2 regions of the Kribbella sp. NPDC026611 genome follow, and region 2 is predicted to be linked to the other one. Evidence: riboswitches for the same ligand, from Rfam matches in the RefSeq annotation. Region 2 holds a riboswitch; the other holds the start of a gene.

Region 1 (9,021 bases), on a different contig from region 2:
GCCTGCGCCGGGTGCTCGAGGTCGACGTGATCCGTGGTCTGGCCGAGCGCGACCCGGAGCTCCCGGCAAGCCGGCTCGAGCCGCTGCACGATGACGTGGAGGCCGCCGAGGTCGCTGCGCTCGCCGACCGCTGGCCGGCTGTCGGTACGGCGAACATGCGCTTCCACGAGCACCTGATCGGGCTCGCCGATAGCGCCCGGATGGACGCGATGACCGGCCGGCTGCTCGCGGAGCTCCGACTCCTCTTCCACGTCATCGCGACACCGCGGGAGCTGCACGAGCCCTACATTGTGCGCAACCGTGGCCTGCTCGAGCTGCTGGAGACCCGCAAGTACGAGCAGGCCGCCGTCGACCTGCACCAGTACCTGCTCGACTCCGAGCAGGGCATCCTCGAAGCCTTCCGCGCGCGATAACGGATAAGGGCTTGCGCCCGCCGGTCCGAACCTGCGTTGATGTGAGGGCGTGTCTGGTGGTCCAGCACCTACTGCGCGGCACTCGGCACGGCACCTCGCCGCACGGGTGCAAAGGGCACGATGCTCCGCATCGAACCCTTCGCCCCCGCGCGCCGATGCACCGCACCGAGCACCTGCTCGCTACGGCGCTGGACCACCAGACACGCCCTGGACCACCGACAGCTGCAAAGGGGAGCTCAGCTCATGACCGACGACGCCCGGACCGAACTGACGCCGAAGTCGTACCGCCCCATCGATGCCAAGGGGTTCCGGGAGTCGATCGCGCGCGGTTGGGGACCGGTCGACCGGTCGGTCTCGGTACCGCAAGGCCTCGCCGAGGCCGCCGCCGAGCACCGGCGGAAGCTCGCCGCCGCGCTGCCAGGCCGCAGGATCGCGCTGGCGGCCGGGCGGGCACCGGTCCGGTCCAACGACACCGACTACGACTTCCGCGCCGACAGTGACTTCGTCTGGCTGACCGGCTGCCAGGCCGAGGGCGCCGTACTGGTGCTCTCCGGTGACGGCGACGCGACCCTGTACCTGCGCGAGACGGCCGGGCCGGAGGAAGCCGACTTCTTCGCCAACGCGCGCGACGGCGAGCTGTGGATCGGGCCGGTCCCGGGACTGAAGGACTGGTCGGACGCGCTGCAGATCGCCTGCCGCCCGATCGAGGAGCTGCCGTCGGCCGTCCGCGGCGCGGTCCCGTTCATGCTGTCGGTCCCGGGCGTCGAGCCGATGCTCGACGCGCTCGTGCGGACCGCGCCGAGCGACGGCAACGCGCTCCGCCAGACGCTCGCCGAGCTGCGCCGGATCAAGGACGACTGGGAGCTCGACCAGCTCCGCGACGCGGTCGCGGCCAGCGTGCTCGCGTTCGAGGATGTCGCGCGCGAGCTGCCGGAGGCCGTCCGTGGCGGCGGCGAGCGCTGGCTGCAAGGGACCTTCGACCGCCGCGCGCGGACCGCCGGCAACGGCGTCGGGTACGCCTCGATCGTTGCCGCCGGCAAGCATGCGCCGGTGCTGCACTGGGTCCGCAACGACGGTCCGGTCAACGAGGGTGACGTGATCCTGCTGGATGCGGGCGTCGAAACGCGCACGCTCTACACCGCGGACGTCACCAGGACCTTCCCGGCCAGCGGCGAGTACACCGCGGCGCAGCGGCAGGTGCACGATCTGGTCCACAAGGCGCAGCTCGCGTCGCTCGAGGCCGTCAGGGTCGGAGCGCCGTACCGCGCGTTCCAGTACGAGGCGATGCGGGTGCTGGCCGAGGGGCTGCGGGACTGGGGTTTGCTGGACGCGTCGCTCGACGAGCTGCTCGGCCCGGACGGGCAGCAGCACCGCCGCTTCATCGTCTGCGGGACCGGCCACTACATCGGCCTCGACGTCCACGACTGCGACGCGTCCCGGCCGGAGGCGTACTTCGCCGGCACGATCGAGGCCGGGATGGCGCTCGCGGTCGAGCCGGGCCTCTACTTCCACCCGAACGATGAGACCGTCCCGCCGGAGCTGCGCGGTATCGGCATCCGGATCGAGGACAACGTCGTCGTGCACTCCGACCGGCTGGAGATCCTCACCGAGGCGCTGCCGATCACCACCGACGGGCTGGAGCAGTGGACCCGCAAGCACCGCGACGGTCAGTGATCGCGGCGCTACTCAAAATTATCTGATCACAAGCAGTAACATCCGCCGCTGGCAGCCGATGTAACTGGCGGGGGAGGGTCGATTCGGCCCGGCGCGTGGCAGTGGGGGGCCGCGGACCACGCGCCAGGCCGAGCCGGCCTCGACTGGGCCCGGGGGGACCCAGGTTTCCTGGGCACGGGGAGTAGTCATCATGAATCTACGGGTGCGTGTGGTCCATTGCGGAGACCAGCACTGGTACGCCGACATCGACGATGCCGACGACCCACAACCGGACGACCCGTTCTGGTACGTCGACAACTGCCGGACGCAGACGCAGGCGCTGCAGACCGCCTGCTCGGAGCTCCGGCTGATGGCCGGCCGCCTCGTCCGCGGCGACGAGCTCGACCGCGTCCTCGAAGTGACCGGCGTACCGGTCTGACAGGTTTGACCAGGCTCCGGGGCCGACGCTGGTTGGGAGCGCCGGCCCCGGTATCCACTCAGCCCACCGGCGGGACGGCGGGGCAGCTCGTGCCGCGCTTCGGCACGACCTTGCTGACCAGGTAGTTGTCGATCGTCGCCTGCATGCACGGGCTCTTGTTGTAGCTCCCGTGTCCCCAGCCTTCGTAGGTGAGCAGCACGCCTTGCTTGCCGACCTGTCGCGCCACGCTCTGCGCGCCGCGGTAGCCGGTGGCCGGGTCATGGATGGCGTTGGCCAGCAGTATCGGAGTCTTCAGCCCGTGCACCTGAAGCACGTGCTGCGGGTTGTTGGCCTTCGGTGCGCCCAGACAGTTCGAGATCGCCAGCAACTGACCGGGGTACCGCATGTCTGGGTTGTTGTGGGCGATGCGCTGCAGCAGACCGGCGTACTCGCTGTAGCTCCGCACCGGCAGGTTCCAGTCCTGGCAGAACGGCGCCAGCGTGTTGTTGACCAGCCCGGTCGGGGTGGGCGGGGGTGTCGCCGACTGACCGGCTTCCAGGTCCTTCAGTTTCTGCGCGAGCGCGGACCACTGCGGCCCGTAGAACGTGCGGAACACCTGGAAGCTCAGCATGAACGGGTCGGCCGAGTTCGCCAGCACCTTGTCCCACAGCGCGCGGATGTCTCGGCCGTGCAGTACGCAGCTCGTGGTCGCGTCGCACCACTTCACGAACTCGTCGAACGAGTCCTGCACCGGCGCCGCTTGGTCGTCGAGGAACGCTTGCGCCGTCGGCAAGCTGTGGTCGAGCACGCTCTCGATCACCATGGCGCGCACGCGCTGCGGGTACGCCTCGGCGTACTGCGCACCGAGCATCGTCCCGTACGACGTGCCGTGGAACGAGATCTGCCGCTCGCCGAGTGCCTTGCGGATCGCCTCGACATCCCGCACGGTCTGCCAGGTGTCGATGTGGTCGTAGAGCGGACCGGTGTGCGCGCGACAGTCCTTGGCGAGCACGCGGTTGTAGTCGGCGGTCGCGTCGAAGTCGGCCTGGCTCGTCATCAGCGGTGACGGCTGCTTGGCGAGCAGCTCGCCGGAGCACAGCACCGGGTTGCTGCGGGCGATACCGCGTGGGTCGAAGCTGACGATGTCGAAGCGGTCCTGCAGCGTCGGGCTGAACCTGCTGATCCCGGTCTTGATCCGGTCGACGCCCGAGTCGCCGGGGCCACCCGGGCCGAAGAGGAGGACGCCGACGCGTTCGCTCGGGACCTTCGCCGTCCGGCGGGCGACCGCCAGCTCGAAGGTAGGCCCGTTGGGGTGGCGCCAGTCGATCGGCAGCTGCAGGGTCGCGCACTGCGAGCCCTTCACCTCTGCCGGGTCGTCCTTGCCTTCAGGTTTGCAGTCGGTCCACTGGACCGTCTTGGTCGTGGGTCTGGCCGTCGCCGGGAGCGCGCCGATCCCGACGGCGACGACGCCGACGGCCACAGCGCCGGCGAGCACGCGTCTGGTGTTTTCCATGCCCCCGATCGTTGGGCAATCGCTTGCACCCAGACATCCGGGACAAGCCCCCGCCGGACCCGGGAGCGCCGCTCGGGGACTTGCTAGGGTCGAGATTGACGGCCGCGGGCACAGCGCCGTACCGTCCACACGTCGGACAAATCAACAGCCGCATGAACCCGTGCGGGAGAGACCCGGGCCGGAGGAGTTTCCGCAGCCCGGGCGCCGTAGGAGCAACTCTCCCCAAGAATCTCTCAGGCACCTTCACCGCGCGGGCGAGGCACCTCTGGAGGACGCTCGGTCCAACAGAGCGGGGAGGACACCAATCGGTCAACGGCGACCGGAAGGAACCTCCACACGATGGCGATCAGCGTCTTCGACCTGTTCAGTATCGGGATCGGCCCGTCGAGCTCCCACACCGTGGGACCGATGCGCGCGGCCCGCACCTTCGCATTCGGCCTGCGGGACGCGGGCCTGCTCAGCGCGACGACGACCGTCGAGGCGCAGCTGTTCGGCTCGCTCGGCGCGACCGGGCACGGGCACGGCAGCAACAAGGCGGTGATCCTCGGGCTCGAGGGTGAGGACCCCGAGACCGTCGTCACGCATGCCGTGGATGCCCGGGTCGAGACGATCCGCGAACGCGGCCGGCTGGCGCTGGCCGGCACGCACGAGATCAGGTTCGACGAGAACACCGACCTGATCATGCACCGGCGCAAAGCCCTGCCGTACCACCCGAACGGGATGACGTTCGTGGCCCGCTCGGCGGACGGCGCGGTACTGCGCGAGCGCACCTACTACTCGGTCGGCGGCGGATTCGTCGTCGACGAGAACGCGGCCGCCGGGGACCGGATCGTGCCGGACACGACGCCGGTGAAGTACCCGTTCACCACCGGCGCCGAGCTGCTCGACCGATGCCGCGAGTCGCAGCTCACGATCAGCGAGGTGATGCTCGCCAACGAGCTGGCCTGGCGGACCCACGACGAGATCCGCAGCGGGCTGCTGCACATCTGGCAGGTCATGCAGGACTGTGTCCGCGAGGGCTGCGAGACCGAGGGCATCCTGCCCGGCGGGCTGAAGGTGCCGCGCCGGGCACACGCGCTGCACCACCGGTTGAGCAGCGACCCCTGGTCGGTCGATCCGCTCAAGGTGATGGACTGGGTCAACCTGTTCGCGCTCGCGGTCAACGAGCAGAACGCGTCCGGCGGCCGGATCGTCACCGCGCCGACGAACGGTGCCGCCGGCATCATTCCCGCCGTCCTGCACTACTACCGGCGGTTCGTGCCCGGTTCCACGGAAGCCGGCGTGGTCCGGTTCCTGCTGACCGCCGGTGCGATCGGCGTGCTGTACAAGGAGAACGCGTCGATCTCCGGTGCCGAGGTCGGCTGCCAGGGCGAGGTCGGTTCGGCCTGCTCGATGGCCGCGGCCGGGCTGTGCGAGGTGCTCGGCGGTACGCCGGAGCAGGTCGAGAACGCGGCCGAGATCGCGATGGAGCACAACCTCGGCCTGACCTGCGACCCGGTCGGCGGCCTGGTCCAGATCCCGTGCATCGAACGGAACGCGATGGCGTCGGTGAAGGCGATCAACGCGGCCCGGATGGCGATGCACGGCGACGGCGTCCACGTGGTCACGCTGGACAAGGTGATCAAGACGATGCGCGAGACCGGCGCGGACATGAAGGTCAAGTACAAGGAGACCTCGCGCGGCGGGCTCGCGGTCAACGTGATCGAGTGCTGATCACCCGATCACCTCGATCAGTCCCAGCCACCTCGATCACCTTCGATCGTCCCCGATCACCCGCGATCAGTCCCGACCACCTCGATCATCTGCGATCACCTTCGATCACCCCCGGTCACCAGGGCACGGTGCCGTGCAGGCTCAGGTACTCCGCGGTCGGTCCGGACTGGTCGATCATCGCCAGCCGGACGATGATGTCGGCGCCCTCCTCGACCGTCTGGTAGCCGCTGTTGGCGTTGAAGTCGGTCGCGGTGTAGCCGGGGTCGACGGTGTTGATCCGCAGGTTGGGCAGCTGGCGCGCGTACTGCACGGTCAGCATGTTGAGGGCCGCCTTCGAGGCGCCGTACACCGGGGTCGGCACCCAGACCGGGACGGTCGCCGTCTGCGCCTCGGGGTCGACGGCGGTGGCGATCGAACCGAGGCCGCTGGAGACGTTCACGATGACGGGGTTGGCGCTGCGCTCGAGCAGCGGGAGGAACGCGTGGATCATCCGGACCGGGCCGTAGACGTTGAGGTCGAAGACCTGGTGGAAGTCGTCCGCGGTCAGCTCCGGGACGGTCTTGCGCGGGCCGGGGATGCCGGCGTTGTTGATCAGTACGTCGAGATGGTCGAGCTGCTCCGCGGCCGCGGCGACGGACTCGTCGCTGGTGACGTCGAGCGGCAGGTAGTGCGCGCCGAGGTCGGTAGCGGCCTGCTTGCCGCGCTGCGGGTCGCGAGCACCGATGTACACGGTGTGTCCGGCTTCGATCAGGCGGCGTGCGGTCTCGTAGCCGAGGCCCTTGTTGCCTCCGGTGATGAGTGTCGTGGTCATGACCTCCACTCTGGCCCGCGGTCCGGCAGCTAGGCAGCACCCGCGGTGTCCTAGGGAATCGCAGTACCAGGCTGTGGCCATGGTCGGGCGCAATACTGGGGGCATGAGTGAGCTGGGGCGGACGCTGCACGCATGGCGGGATCGCGTGACGCCGGCCGAGGCCGGCCTGCCTTCGGGTGGGCGGCGCCGGGCGCCCGGGTTGCGGCGGGAGGAGCTTGCCCAGCTGGCCGGGCTGTCGGTGGACTATGTCGTCCGGCTCGAGCAGGGCCGATCGGACTCGCCGTCGGTGCAGGTGCTCACCGCGCTGGCCCGGGCGTTGCGGCTGAATGATGCCGAGCGCAACCATCTCTTCGTGCTGGCGGGTGAGGTCGAGCCGTCGCCGGGGCGGATGTCGGCGTACATCCCGCCTGGCGTGCAACGGATCGTGGACCAGCTGGACGGTGCGCCGCTGTGCGTCTGCGACGCGGCGTGGACCTTGATCACCTGCAACCCGTTGTTCGCGGCGGTGATCGGCGACCCGTCCAGTTGGCGCGGCCGGGAGCGGAACATCATCTGGCGGCACTATGCGGCGCAGGGTGATCGTGTGGTCCAGACGGACGAGCAGCGGCGGCAGTTCCGGATCGCGATGGTGACCGATCTGCGGGCCGCGCTGGCCCGGTACCCGCGCGATCCGGAGCTGATCGCGCTGGTCGCGGACCTGCGGGATGGGTACGCCGAGTTCGCGCGGCTGTGGGACGACCCGGTGATCGGTTTTCACCAGAGCGAGCGAAAAACGATCAACCATCCCGAGGTCGGATCGTTTGCGATCGATTGCGACGTCCTGGCGGTGCCGGGCAGCGACCTGCGACTGGTCGTCTACACGGCGGCTCCGGGAACCGACGCCGCCGAGAAGCTTCGGCTGCTCTCCGTCATCGGCCTGCAGGCGCTGACGTAAGGAGTGCCGCGACCGCGGCCGGGTTCTCGACCTGAGCGTTGTGGCCGAGGCCAGGCAGGGTGATCACTTGATCATGGAGTGTTCGAAGCTCCGCGTCGGTGTTCAGTTGATCGCGTTCACCGCGCGCAAGGATCAGCTCGGCTCGGCAGGCGGCGACCAGCGCGGGCATGTCCGGTGCCCCGACGCCGAAGGTCCCTGGATCCATGGCGAGACGCCAGCGGCCCTCTTGCTCGCGCAGCCCGTGGTCGACCACGGCGGCGGCCTGGTCTACGAGTCCCTGGAGGCCGGAGACCTTGAGGAAGCGGGCTGCGGCGTCCTCGCGGGTGTCGAACCAGGTGACCGGCTTAGCGGCCAGGGCGTGAGCGCGGGCCAGGTCGTCGGCGGACCAGGCGACCTTGACTCCGAGGGCGACGACCCGGGTGACGTCGATGCCGTACCGTCCGCTCGCGAGCTCCAGGGCGATCACGCCACCAAGGGAATGGCCGACGATGCGGAGGTCACGGCGTACCGCGAGGCTCTCGGCGACAGCAGTGGCGATGCCGGCGAAGGTGTACGACGGAAGGCTCGGGGCGTCGCCGTGGCCGGGGAGGTCGGGTGCCGTGTTCGGCTCCGGCCAGGTGTCCCAGATGTGGGCGTTGGCGCCGAGGCCGTGCAGGAGCACGAGGTTCGTCATGAGAGCAGGCTGACAGCTGACCTGGCCGGGGTGCCGGGAAGTCGGCGCGTCGTCAGCTAACTCACCGCATTGCTACGGACGCGTAAGTGGTACCGCGTTGTCCGGGGATTTCGGTTTGACGTGGAATTTCTTCCAAGAACTGTTTGAAGCGCCTCGTCAACCGCTAACCTGCGGGACTTGTGAGACCGATCTCTGCCTCGGCCGGAACGCCGCCCTGGCAGAACCCCCGCCTCTGGAAGCAGGTCGCCGCCGGCGCCGCTGTCCTGCTGCTCGCGTACGCCGTCCTCGCCGTGATTGCGCTCCTCGGCGGCCCCCGCCCGTACTTCCTCCCCCTCCTCGGCGGCGGCCCCAAACCCGCCTCCCCGGTCGCCGGCCTGCAGCCGGGTCGCCCTACCCCGACCGTCCCCAACCTCACGAACAGCCCAACCGCCACCCCGGTCGCGCCCTCCACACCCCCACCGACCGAGCTACCCCGAACCACCACCACCCCCGGCGAGAGCTACCTCCCGCCCACCTCCACCATCCCCGAGACCACCACCGTCCCCACCCCGGAACTCGTCGAACAGTCCCACCACACCCCGCCCCCAGCCACCCAACTCCCACCCACAACCCGCACCCTCCCACCCCCACCAAACCCCACCGCCACCCCCACAACCAACCCACCCACCACCCCCAGCACCCCCACCACACCGCCCTCCACCCCCAACCACCCCACCGGCCTAACCAACGCCCTGAACAAACTCCTCCACGGCCTCGGCCTGTAGTACAGGTGTTAGGGTTGGTACATGTCGATGAAGCGCACGAACGTGTACGCCGATCCAGAGGATCTGGCGCTGATCAAGGATGCGGCGCGCCGGCGTGGGATCCCGGAGGCGGAGATCATCCGTGAGGGC
Region 2 (9,021 bases):
CACGGTGCTCGCGATCGGTGACACCGCGACCATGCCGGCCCGGTTCGCGCAGAGCTCGGGCGGCCAGTGGGTGCAGTACCTGGTCAGCAACTTCGATGTCCGGATGACGATCACGACGGAGGATTCCTTGCTGGTGCCGGCCGATGCCACCATCGCGCTGCGATACGCGAAGGTAGGTGGCTCGAAGTGATCGCCGTCCTCGGCCTGGTGATCGGAGTCGTGATCGGCCTGCTGGTCGCGCCCGACGTACCGGAGTGGGCCCAGCCGTACCTCCCGATCGCCGTGGTCGCCGCGCTGGACGCGGTCTTCGGCGCGCTCCGGGCGTTCCTGGACGGGATCTTCGACGACAAGGTGTTCGTCGTCTCGTTCGTGTCGAACGTGCTGATCGCGGCGCTGATCGTGTACCTCGGCGACCAGCTCGGCGTCGGTTCGCAGCTGTCCACCGGCGTCGTGGTCGTGCTCGGCATCCGCATCTTCACCAACATGGCCGCCATCCGCCGGCACATCTTCCGGGCCTGACATGAGCGACGACAAGCCGACCGCCGGCCCGCCCCCGGACCCGACGCCCAACCGGACGCCGGATCCGGCCCCGGGCGGCCCGACCCAGCCTGCCATCCCGACCCAGCCCGCCGGCCCGACGCAGCCCGCCGTACCGACGCCGATGCCCAAGCCCAGGATCCCCAACCTGGCGCTGCGCCGGCTGCGGTCCGGTTTCAAGCCGTCCCGCGGCCAGGCGATCGTGGCCGTCGTCCTCGCGCTGGTCGCCTGCATGGCCGTCGTCCAGGTCCGGGTGAACCGGGCCGACGACGGCTACCAGAACGCCCGCCGCGAGGACCTGATCGCGATCCTGGACGGCCTCGGGCAGAACACTCGCCGGCTGGAGAGCGAGATCGCCGAGCTGGAGGAGCGGAAGAACTCGCTGTCCTCCAGCGCGGACAAGGCCCAGACCGCCCGCGAGCAGGCCGAGGCCCAGGTCCGCACGCTCGGCATCCTGGCCGGCACGCTGCCCGCGGTCGGCCCGGGCGTCCGGATCACGCTGAACGACCCGGAGGGCAAGATGACGTCCAGCAACCTGCTGGACGCGATCGAGGAGCTCCGCGACGCCGGTGCCGAGGCGATCCAGATCAACGGGGCCGCCCGGGTGGTCGCCAGTACCGACTTCACCGACGACGCCCCCGGGATCCGGGTCGACGGCGTGAAGGTGAACTCGCCGTACACCATCGAGGCGATCGGCGAGTCGCACAACCTGGCCGAGGCGGCCAACTTCCCCGGCGGCCTGATCAGCGAGGTGACCGGTCCACAGGTGGGTGGCACGGCCGAGGTGACCGAGCTCGACTCCGTGTCCGTCACTGCCTTGCACGCGCCGGAGGAGCATCGTTACGCTCGCCCGGCCCCCAGCCCGACCAAGTAGCTGTCCCTGTAGCTGTCTCTGAGTGAAAGAGGATTGACGGTGTACCCCGAAGACCTGAAGTACACGGCCGAGCACGAGTGGGTGAAGGCCGGCGAAGAGGGCCCGGTGCGGGTCGGCATCACCGACTTCGCCCAGGACCAGCTCGGCGACATCGTCTACGTGCAGCTGCCGGACGTCGGCAGCAAGGTGCGCGCCGGCGACGCCTGTGGCGAGCTGGAGTCGACCAAGAGCGTCAGCGACCTGTTCGCGCCGCTGAACGGCACCGTGACCGCCGTGAACGAGGCGCTCGCGGACCAGCCCGACCTGGTCAACAGCGACCCGTACGGCGAGGGCTGGCTGCTCGACATCGAGATCGAGGACGCCGCCGAGATCGACGCGCTGATGGACGCCGAGACCTACCAGGGCCAGCTCGACCAGAGCTGAGCTCGGTGTACTGCGTCCAGGGCTTGGACCGTCCTGATAGCGTTACCGGACCTCAACCGCTGGTCGAGGGTTGAGGTCACGTCCACACTTGTTAACACGGGGTCTACGAAACGTCGCCGGACCGCCGGCGATCGGGAGGATCACAGCATGCCGTTCTGCAACCAGTGCGGGCACGAGAACTCCGAGGGCAGCCGGTTCTGCTCGCAGTGCGGAGCGATGCTGCCTGGCGCGGACCGCCCGGCGGCAGCCCCGGCGACCCCCTCGACCCCCTCGACACCGCCTGCGGGCACGCCGGGCGTCACCGACACCGCGATGCTCACCCCGATCGGGATCGAGCCGGAGCCGGCCGGGACCGGCGAGCCGCTCTCGGCCGACGACGAGGCCGCGGTCGGCGCACTGCCGGCCGGATCCGCGCTGCTGATCGTCCAGCGCGGCCCGAACGCGGGCAGCCGGTTCCTGCTCGACGTCGACGTGGTCACCGCCGGCCGGCACCCGGACAGCGACATCTTCCTGGACGACGTCACGGTCTCCCGCCGGCACGCGGAGTTCCGCCGGGACCTGTCCGGCGTCAAGGTCCGCGACGTGGGCAGCCTGAACGGCACGTACGTGAACCGCGACCGGATCGACGAGGTCCTGCTGAACAACGGCGACGAGGTCCAGATCGGCAAGTACCGGCTGGTGTACTACGCCAGTGGCCAAGCCTGAGCCAGCTGCCGACACTCCCGGTGCAGGTCGTGGCATCGGGGAGGTGCTGCAGCTGCTCCAGGACGAGTTCGCCGACGTCACGATCTCGAAGATCCGGTTCCTCGAGGCCGAGGGACTGGTGACGCCGGCCCGGACCGCCTCGGGCTACCGCAAGTTCAGCGCCGCGGACGTCGAGCGGCTGCGGTACGTGCTGACCGTGCAACGCGACCAGTACCTGCCACTGAAAGTGATCAAGGAACACCTCGGTGCGATCGACCGCGGTCTCCGTCCGGCGGCCGCAGGTCCGCCGGTCGCGCCGAGCTCGTTGCCGCAGACCCCCGGTCAGCCGGTCGCCGAGGATTTCGGTGCCTCGGGCACCGAGCTGCGGCTGACCCGGACCGAGCTGCTGGCCGCCGCCGACGTACAGCCCGAGTTCCTTCGTGAGCTGGAGACACATGGCCTCGTGGTGGCCAACGGCAACCACTACGGCGGGGACGCGATCGTCGTCGCACAGGTCGCGGCCGAGCTGGCGGCGTACGGCATCGAGCCGCGCCACCTGCGGGCGTTCCGTACGGCGGCAGACCGGGAGGTTGGCCTGATCGAGCAGGTCACCGGGCCACGCCGGACCGGTCAGACCGAGGAGCTCGCCGCGCTGACCGTCCGGTTGCACACGGCACTCGTCCGGGCCCGCCTGCCGCAGGCTTAGCGGCACCCCGCGGCACCGCTGATGAGTTGACTGCGGAGTAGGCTTGAGGTGTGCGCGAAGTCGACGTGGTCGGAGTCCGGGTGGAGATGCCCTCGAGTCAGCCGATCGTGCTGCTGAGAGAGGTCGGTGGGGAGCGGTACCTGCCGATCTGGATCGGTGCGGCCGAGGCCAGCGCGATCGCGTTCGCCCAGCAGGGCATGGAGCCGCCGCGGCCGCTGACCCACGACCTGTTCGCGGAGACCATCCGCGTGCTGGGGCACACGCTCAGCCAGGTCCGGATCGTGAACCTCACCGACGGGGTGTTCGAGGCGATCCTGGTGTTCGACGACAAGACCGAGATCTCGGCCCGCCCGTCGGACTCGATCGCCCTCGCGCTGCGGACCGGGACCCCGGTGTTCTGCGCCGAGGAGATCCTGGCCGAGGCCGGCATCCCGGTCCCCGACAGCGAGACCGGCGCCACCGACGAGGTCGAGGAAGAAGAGGAAGTCGAGCGCTTCCGGGAGTTCCTCGACCAGGTGACGCCGGAAGACTTCGACAAGAGCTGACCGAGGCCCTGAGTCAAGCCTGACCCGCCGATTTGCCCAGCGTGGTACAAGAGCGGGTAGGTAACGATTCGTGCTGCGGTCGCGACACGCTTCCGGCTCGGTGCGGTTGTCGTTGACCCGGTTCGGGCGGCGGCTTACCGTGAAGGAGTCGTGGGGTGCTGTCACTCCACGGAGATGGCTCGTTCCAGTCGGTATCCAGGGAGGCTCAGGCGTGACACGCACCGGCGACACGGATCTGACGGCGCAGTCGACGTCCGAAGCACACGCCGAGGCTGTGGCGGCTGCCAAGGCAACCGCCGGCGTCCAGGGCCTGCTGTTCGACGACGACCTGCGGCCGATGCCGGAGGACGTCGGGTTCCGGGGCCCGACCGCGTGTGCCGCGGCCGGGATCACGTACCGGCAGCTCGACTACTGGGCCCGCACCGGCCTGGTCTCCCCGTCTGTCCGCCCGGCGACCGGCTCCGGCACCCAGCGGCTGTACGGGTTCCGCGACGTGCTGTTGCTGAAGGTGATCAAGCGGCTGCTGGACGCGGGCATCTCGCTGCAGCAGATCCGGACCGCGATCGCGCACCTGAGCAAGCGCGGCTTCGACGACCTGACCCAGATCACGCTGATGTCCGACGGCGCCTCGGTGTACATGTGCACCTCGCCGGACGAGGTCATCGACCTGCTGGCCGGCGGCCAGGGCGTGTTCGGGATCGCGCTCGGCGGTGTCTGGCGCGAGGTCGAGGGCTCGCTGTCCGAGCTCCCGAAGGAGCGCGCCGACGGTCACGGTGAGTCCGACGGCGAGGACCACGCGAACGACGAGCTCGCGGCCCGTCGCCGCGCGCGCATGACGGGCTGACCCAGTCTTCTTCCGTGCTCCGCTGTACGACGTACAGCGGATGCTGCCCGAACTGCTCGGAGATTCCTGGTAGCCTCGACGTCAGCCGTACACCGCACTCGGGAGAGACCCGTTCACCGGGCGCCGAAGGGGCAATTCCTCCCCGGAACCTCTCAGGCCCACGGACCGAGCGTGACAGGCGACTCTGGAGCATGCTCATGTGACAGAGGGGGAGGCGACCGGAAGCACTTGCCAGCACACGGAGCCTCTAGATGAACAACACACCGCAGCTTTCGGCGACGTTCGCCGACCGGCACATCGGACCGCGCCCGGACGAGATCACCCGGATGGTCCAGCTCCTCGGGTACGACGACGTCGACGCGCTCGTGGACGCCGCGGTCCCGGCCTCGATCCGCTCGGCCGAGGCGCTCCGGCTGCCCGAGCCGGCCTCCGAGGTGGACGCGCTCACCGAGCTCCGCCAGCTCGCCGCGCGGAACAACGTCGCCACCTCGATGATCGGCCAGGGGTACTACGGCACCTTCACGCCGTCCGTCATCGTCCGCCGCCTGGTCGAGAACCCGGCCTGGTACACCGCGTACACGCCGTACCAGCCGGAGATCTCCCAGGGCCGGCTCGAGGCCCTGCTGAACTTCCAGACCGTCGTCTCCGACCTGACCGGCCTGCCGACCGCCAACGCGTCGCTGCTCGACGAGGCGACCGCGGCCGCCGAGGCGATGACGCTGGCGCACCGGTCGAACAAGAAGAGCAAGTCCGACCGCTTCCTGGTCGACGCGGACTGCTTCGCGCAGACGATCGCGGTCGTCCAGACCCGCGCCCAAGCGCTCGGTATCGAGGTTGTCGTCGCGGACACGACCGACGGTCTGCCTGAGGGTGACTTCTTCGGTCTCCTGGTGCAGTACCCGGGCTCCGGCGGCGTTGTCCGATCGTTGAAGCCGCTGATCGACGCTGCGCACGAGCGCGACACGTTGGTTGCCGTCGCCTCCGACCTGCTCGCGCTGACGGTGCTCGAGGCACCGGGCGAGGCCGGCGCCGACATCGTCATCGGCTCCTCGCAGCGCTTCGGCGTACCGCTGTTCTACGGTGGCCCGCACGCTGGGTTCATGTCCGTGCGCGACGGGCTCGAGCGGCAGTTGCCCGGTCGCCTCGTCGGCGTCTCGGTCGACTCCGACGGCGCCCCGGCGTACCGGCTCGCGCTGCAGACGCGTGAGCAGCACATCCGCCGCGAGAAGGCGACCTCCAACATCTGTACGGCGCAGGTCCTGCTGGCCGTCGTCGCCTCGATGTACGCCGTCTACCACGGGCCTGACGGCCTGCGGTCGATCGCGGAGCGCGTGCACGACTACGCCGGCAAGCTGGCCGCGTCGCTGCGCTCCGGTGGCGTCGAGGTCGTGCACGACGACTTCTTCGACACCGTGCTCGCCCGCGTCCCCGGCCGCGCCGCCGACGTCGTCGACGCCGCCCGGCAGAACGGGATCTGGCTGCGGCTCGTCGACGCGGACCACGTCGGCATCTCCTGCGACGAGAAGACCGATGTCGCGACGCTGACCCGGGTCGCCCAGTCCTTCGGCGTGCAGTACGACGACACGCTCGGCGCTCCGGCGATCGCGGTGGAGCGGACGACGGAGTACCTGACGCACCCGGTGTTCAACACGCACCGGTCGGAGACGGCGATGCTGCGGTACCTGCGCAAGCTGTCCGACAAGGACTACGCGCTGGACCGCGGCATGATCCCGCTCGGATCCTGCACGATGAAGCTGAACGCGACCACCGAGATGGAGCCGGTCACCTGGCCGGAGTTCGCCGACATGCACCCGTTCGCGCCGGTCGAGGACGCGGCCGGGTACGTGAAGCTGATCGGGCAACTGGAGCGCTGGCTGGCCGAGGTCACGGGGTACGCGAAGGTCTCGATCCAGCCGAACGCGGGCTCCCAGGGTGAGCTGGCCGGGCTGCTCGCGATCCGCGGGTACCACCACGCGCAGGGTGCCCTCGACCGGAAGGTCTGCCTGATCCCGGCGAGCGCGCACGGGACCAACGCGGCGTCCGCGGTGATGGCCGGCATGAAGGTGGTCGTTGTCAAGGGCAACGAGGACGGCACGATCGACCTCGACGACCTGCGCGCGAAGGCCGCCGAGCACGCGTCCGCGCTGGCCGCGATCATGATCACGTACCCGTCGACGCACGGCGTGTACGAGGAGAGCGTCCGCGAGGTCTGCCGGATCGTCCACGACCACGGCGGCCAGGTGTACGTCGACGGCGCGAACCTGAACGCGCTGCTCGGGCTGGCGAAGCCGGGTGAGTTCGGCGGCGACGTCTCGCACCTGAACCTGCACAAGACGTTCTGCATCCCGCACGGCGGTGGCGGTCCGGGTGTCGGTCCGGTCGCGGTCGCCGCGCACCTGGCGCCGTACCTGCCGAACCACCCGCTGCTCGACCAGGCCGGCCCGGAGTCGGGCGTCGGGCCGATCAGCGCGGCGCCGTTCGGGTCCGCGGGTGTGCTGGCGATCTCGTGGGCGTACATGCGGATGATGGGCGCTTCCGGTCTGACGGATGCGACCAAGGCCGCCGTACTGACGGCGAACTACGTGGCGAAGCGGCTCGAGGGCGCCTTCCCGGTGCTCTACGCCGGCGAGAATGGCCTGGTCGCGCACGAGTGCATCCTGGACCTGCGGCCGATGACGAAGGAGACCGGGATCAGCGTCGACGACGTCGCGAAGCGGCTGATCGACTACGGCTTCCACGCGCCGACGATGTCGTTCCCGGTCGCGGGCACGCTGATGGTCGAGCCGACCGAGTCCGAGGACCTGGGCGAGCTGGACCGCTTCTGCGACGCGATGATCGCCATCCGGCACGAGATCGACCGGGTCGCGGCGGGGGAGTGGCCGGCCGCCGACAACCCGCTGGTCAACGCTCCCCACACGGCCGAGTCGGTGATCAACGACAAGTGGGAGCACGCCTACACCCGCGAGGAGGCCGCCTTCCCGCGCTCGGTGGACCGGGCCTCGAAGTACTGGCCTCCGGTCCGCCGGATCGACGGCGCGTACGGCGACCGGAACCTGATCTGCTCCTGCCCCGCCCCGGAGGCGTTCGAGTAGGAAATACGATGGCGCTTTGAGCATCTGACTGCCGGAGGCCTGGCGTGACGTCCGTACGACCTGACACTGCCGCTGCTCTGTTCGCCGAGGTTGCGGTGGCGCAGAGTGAGGCTCGGTTGCCTTCGGTCAGTGCGGGGGTGCTCCGGGACGGCGCCCTGGTGTGGACGGGGGCGCGCGGACGGTTTGCTACGGCGGACGGTGCGGCGCCCGGTCCGGATGTGCAGTACCGGATCGGGTCGATCACCAAGACGCTGACGGCGGTGCTGGTGATGCAGTGCCGGGACGCCGGGCTGCTGTCGCTGAATGATGCTATGGGCAAGCATCTGCCGGGGATCGCGCTCGGGGACCGGACGATCCGGCACCTGCTGGCGCACAGCGGCGGGATGAACGCGGAGCCCGTCGGCCCGTGGTGGGAGCGGAACCCGGGGATCAGCTTCGACGAGCTGACTGCGGCGATGCACGACTCGCAGGCGGTCGGACCGGCCGACCGGCGCCACCACTACTCCAACCTCGGGTACGGCCTGCTGGGCGAGATCGTCGCCCGGCTGCGCGGCTCGTCCTGGCTGGAGCTCGTGCAGGAGCGGATCCTCGACCCGCTCGAGATGCGGCGTACGTCGTACTTCCCGACCGGCGCCGCGGCTGAGGGCTTCTCCGTCCATCCGTTCAGCGGCCGCCTCGTCGCGGAGCCTGCGTACGACTCCGGCGCGATGGCTCCGGCGGGCCAGCTGTGGAGCACGATCGAGGACCTGGCGCGGCTCGCGGCGTTCTGGATCGACCCGCTGCAGGAGGTGCTCAGCCGCGACACGGTCGAGGAGATGGCGACGCCGTCCGCTGCGGACCCGCGGGAGGGCCTGACCGCGTCGTACGGCCTCGGCCTCCGCCTGATCGCGGACGACCCGCACCTCCTCATCGGCCACACCGGCTCGATGCCTGGTTTCCTTGCCGGCCTGTTCGTCGACCGCGTCCGCCGCGTCGGCGCGGTGACGCTGGGCAATGCGACGTACGGTCGAGTCGCTTCGCTCGCCCCCGACCTCCTCCGCATCCTGACCCGCTACGAACCGCCGGTCGCGCAGGAGTGGGTCCCCGAGCCCGCGCTGGCGCAGGGTGAGGAGTTGCTGGGCCACTGGTACTGGGGCAACACGCCCCTCACCATCTCGGTTGTCGGCGGCATCCTCCAGCTGAGCGGCGGTCTCGGTGGGCGGCTCTCTCCGCTGGGCCCTGACCTGTACGTCGGTCGGGACGGCTACCTGGCCGGCGAAAAGCTGCACGTCGTCCGGAACGGCGACACCATCTCTCATCTCGACGTGGCGACCTTC

Evidence for each region. A riboswitch is a leader RNA that binds a small molecule or an ion and turns the genes downstream of it on or off. The one in region 2 is predicted to bind glycine.
Region 1: it holds a riboswitch for glycine, as region 2 does, so the genes downstream of both, AB0E69_RS01455 (L-serine ammonia-lyase) here and gcvP (aminomethyl-transferring glycine dehydrogenase) in region 2, are expected to answer to the same signal.

The regions. Positions count from the first base shown of each region.
Region 1 is NZ_JBEZYC010000001.1:279,027-288,047, forward strand. It holds gene AB0E69_RS01435 (GntR family transcriptional regulator) at 1-413, shown strand, start outside; gene AB0E69_RS01440 (aminopeptidase P family protein) at 657-2,087, shown strand; gene AB0E69_RS01445 (hypothetical protein) at 2,278-2,505, shown strand; gene AB0E69_RS01450 (alpha/beta fold hydrolase) at 2,564-3,997, opposite strand; glycine riboswitch at 4,151-4,256, shown strand; gene AB0E69_RS01455 (L-serine ammonia-lyase) at 4,337-5,710, shown strand; gene AB0E69_RS01460 (SDR family NAD(P)-dependent oxidoreductase) at 5,826-6,521, opposite strand; gene AB0E69_RS01465 (helix-turn-helix transcriptional regulator) at 6,625-7,455, shown strand; gene AB0E69_RS01470 (alpha/beta hydrolase) at 7,430-8,128, opposite strand; gene AB0E69_RS01475 (hypothetical protein) at 8,308-8,892, shown strand; gene AB0E69_RS01480 (CopG family transcriptional regulator) at 8,914-9,021, shown strand, end outside.
Region 2 is NZ_JBEZYC010000004.1:253,940-262,960, forward strand. It holds gene AB0E69_RS18310 (DUF881 domain-containing protein) at 1-190, shown strand, start outside; gene AB0E69_RS18315 (small basic family protein) at 187-519, shown strand; gene AB0E69_RS18320 (DUF881 domain-containing protein) at 521-1,411, shown strand; gene gcvH (glycine cleavage system protein GcvH) at 1,451-1,834, shown strand; gene AB0E69_RS18330 (FHA domain-containing protein) at 1,982-2,539, shown strand; gene AB0E69_RS18335 (MerR family transcriptional regulator) at 2,526-3,224, shown strand; gene AB0E69_RS18340 (bifunctional nuclease family protein) at 3,275-3,769, shown strand; gene AB0E69_RS18345 (MerR family transcriptional regulator) at 4,107-4,613, shown strand; glycine riboswitch at 4,703-4,791, shown strand; gene gcvP (aminomethyl-transferring glycine dehydrogenase) at 4,865-7,705, shown strand; gene AB0E69_RS18355 (serine hydrolase domain-containing protein) at 7,750-9,021, shown strand, end outside.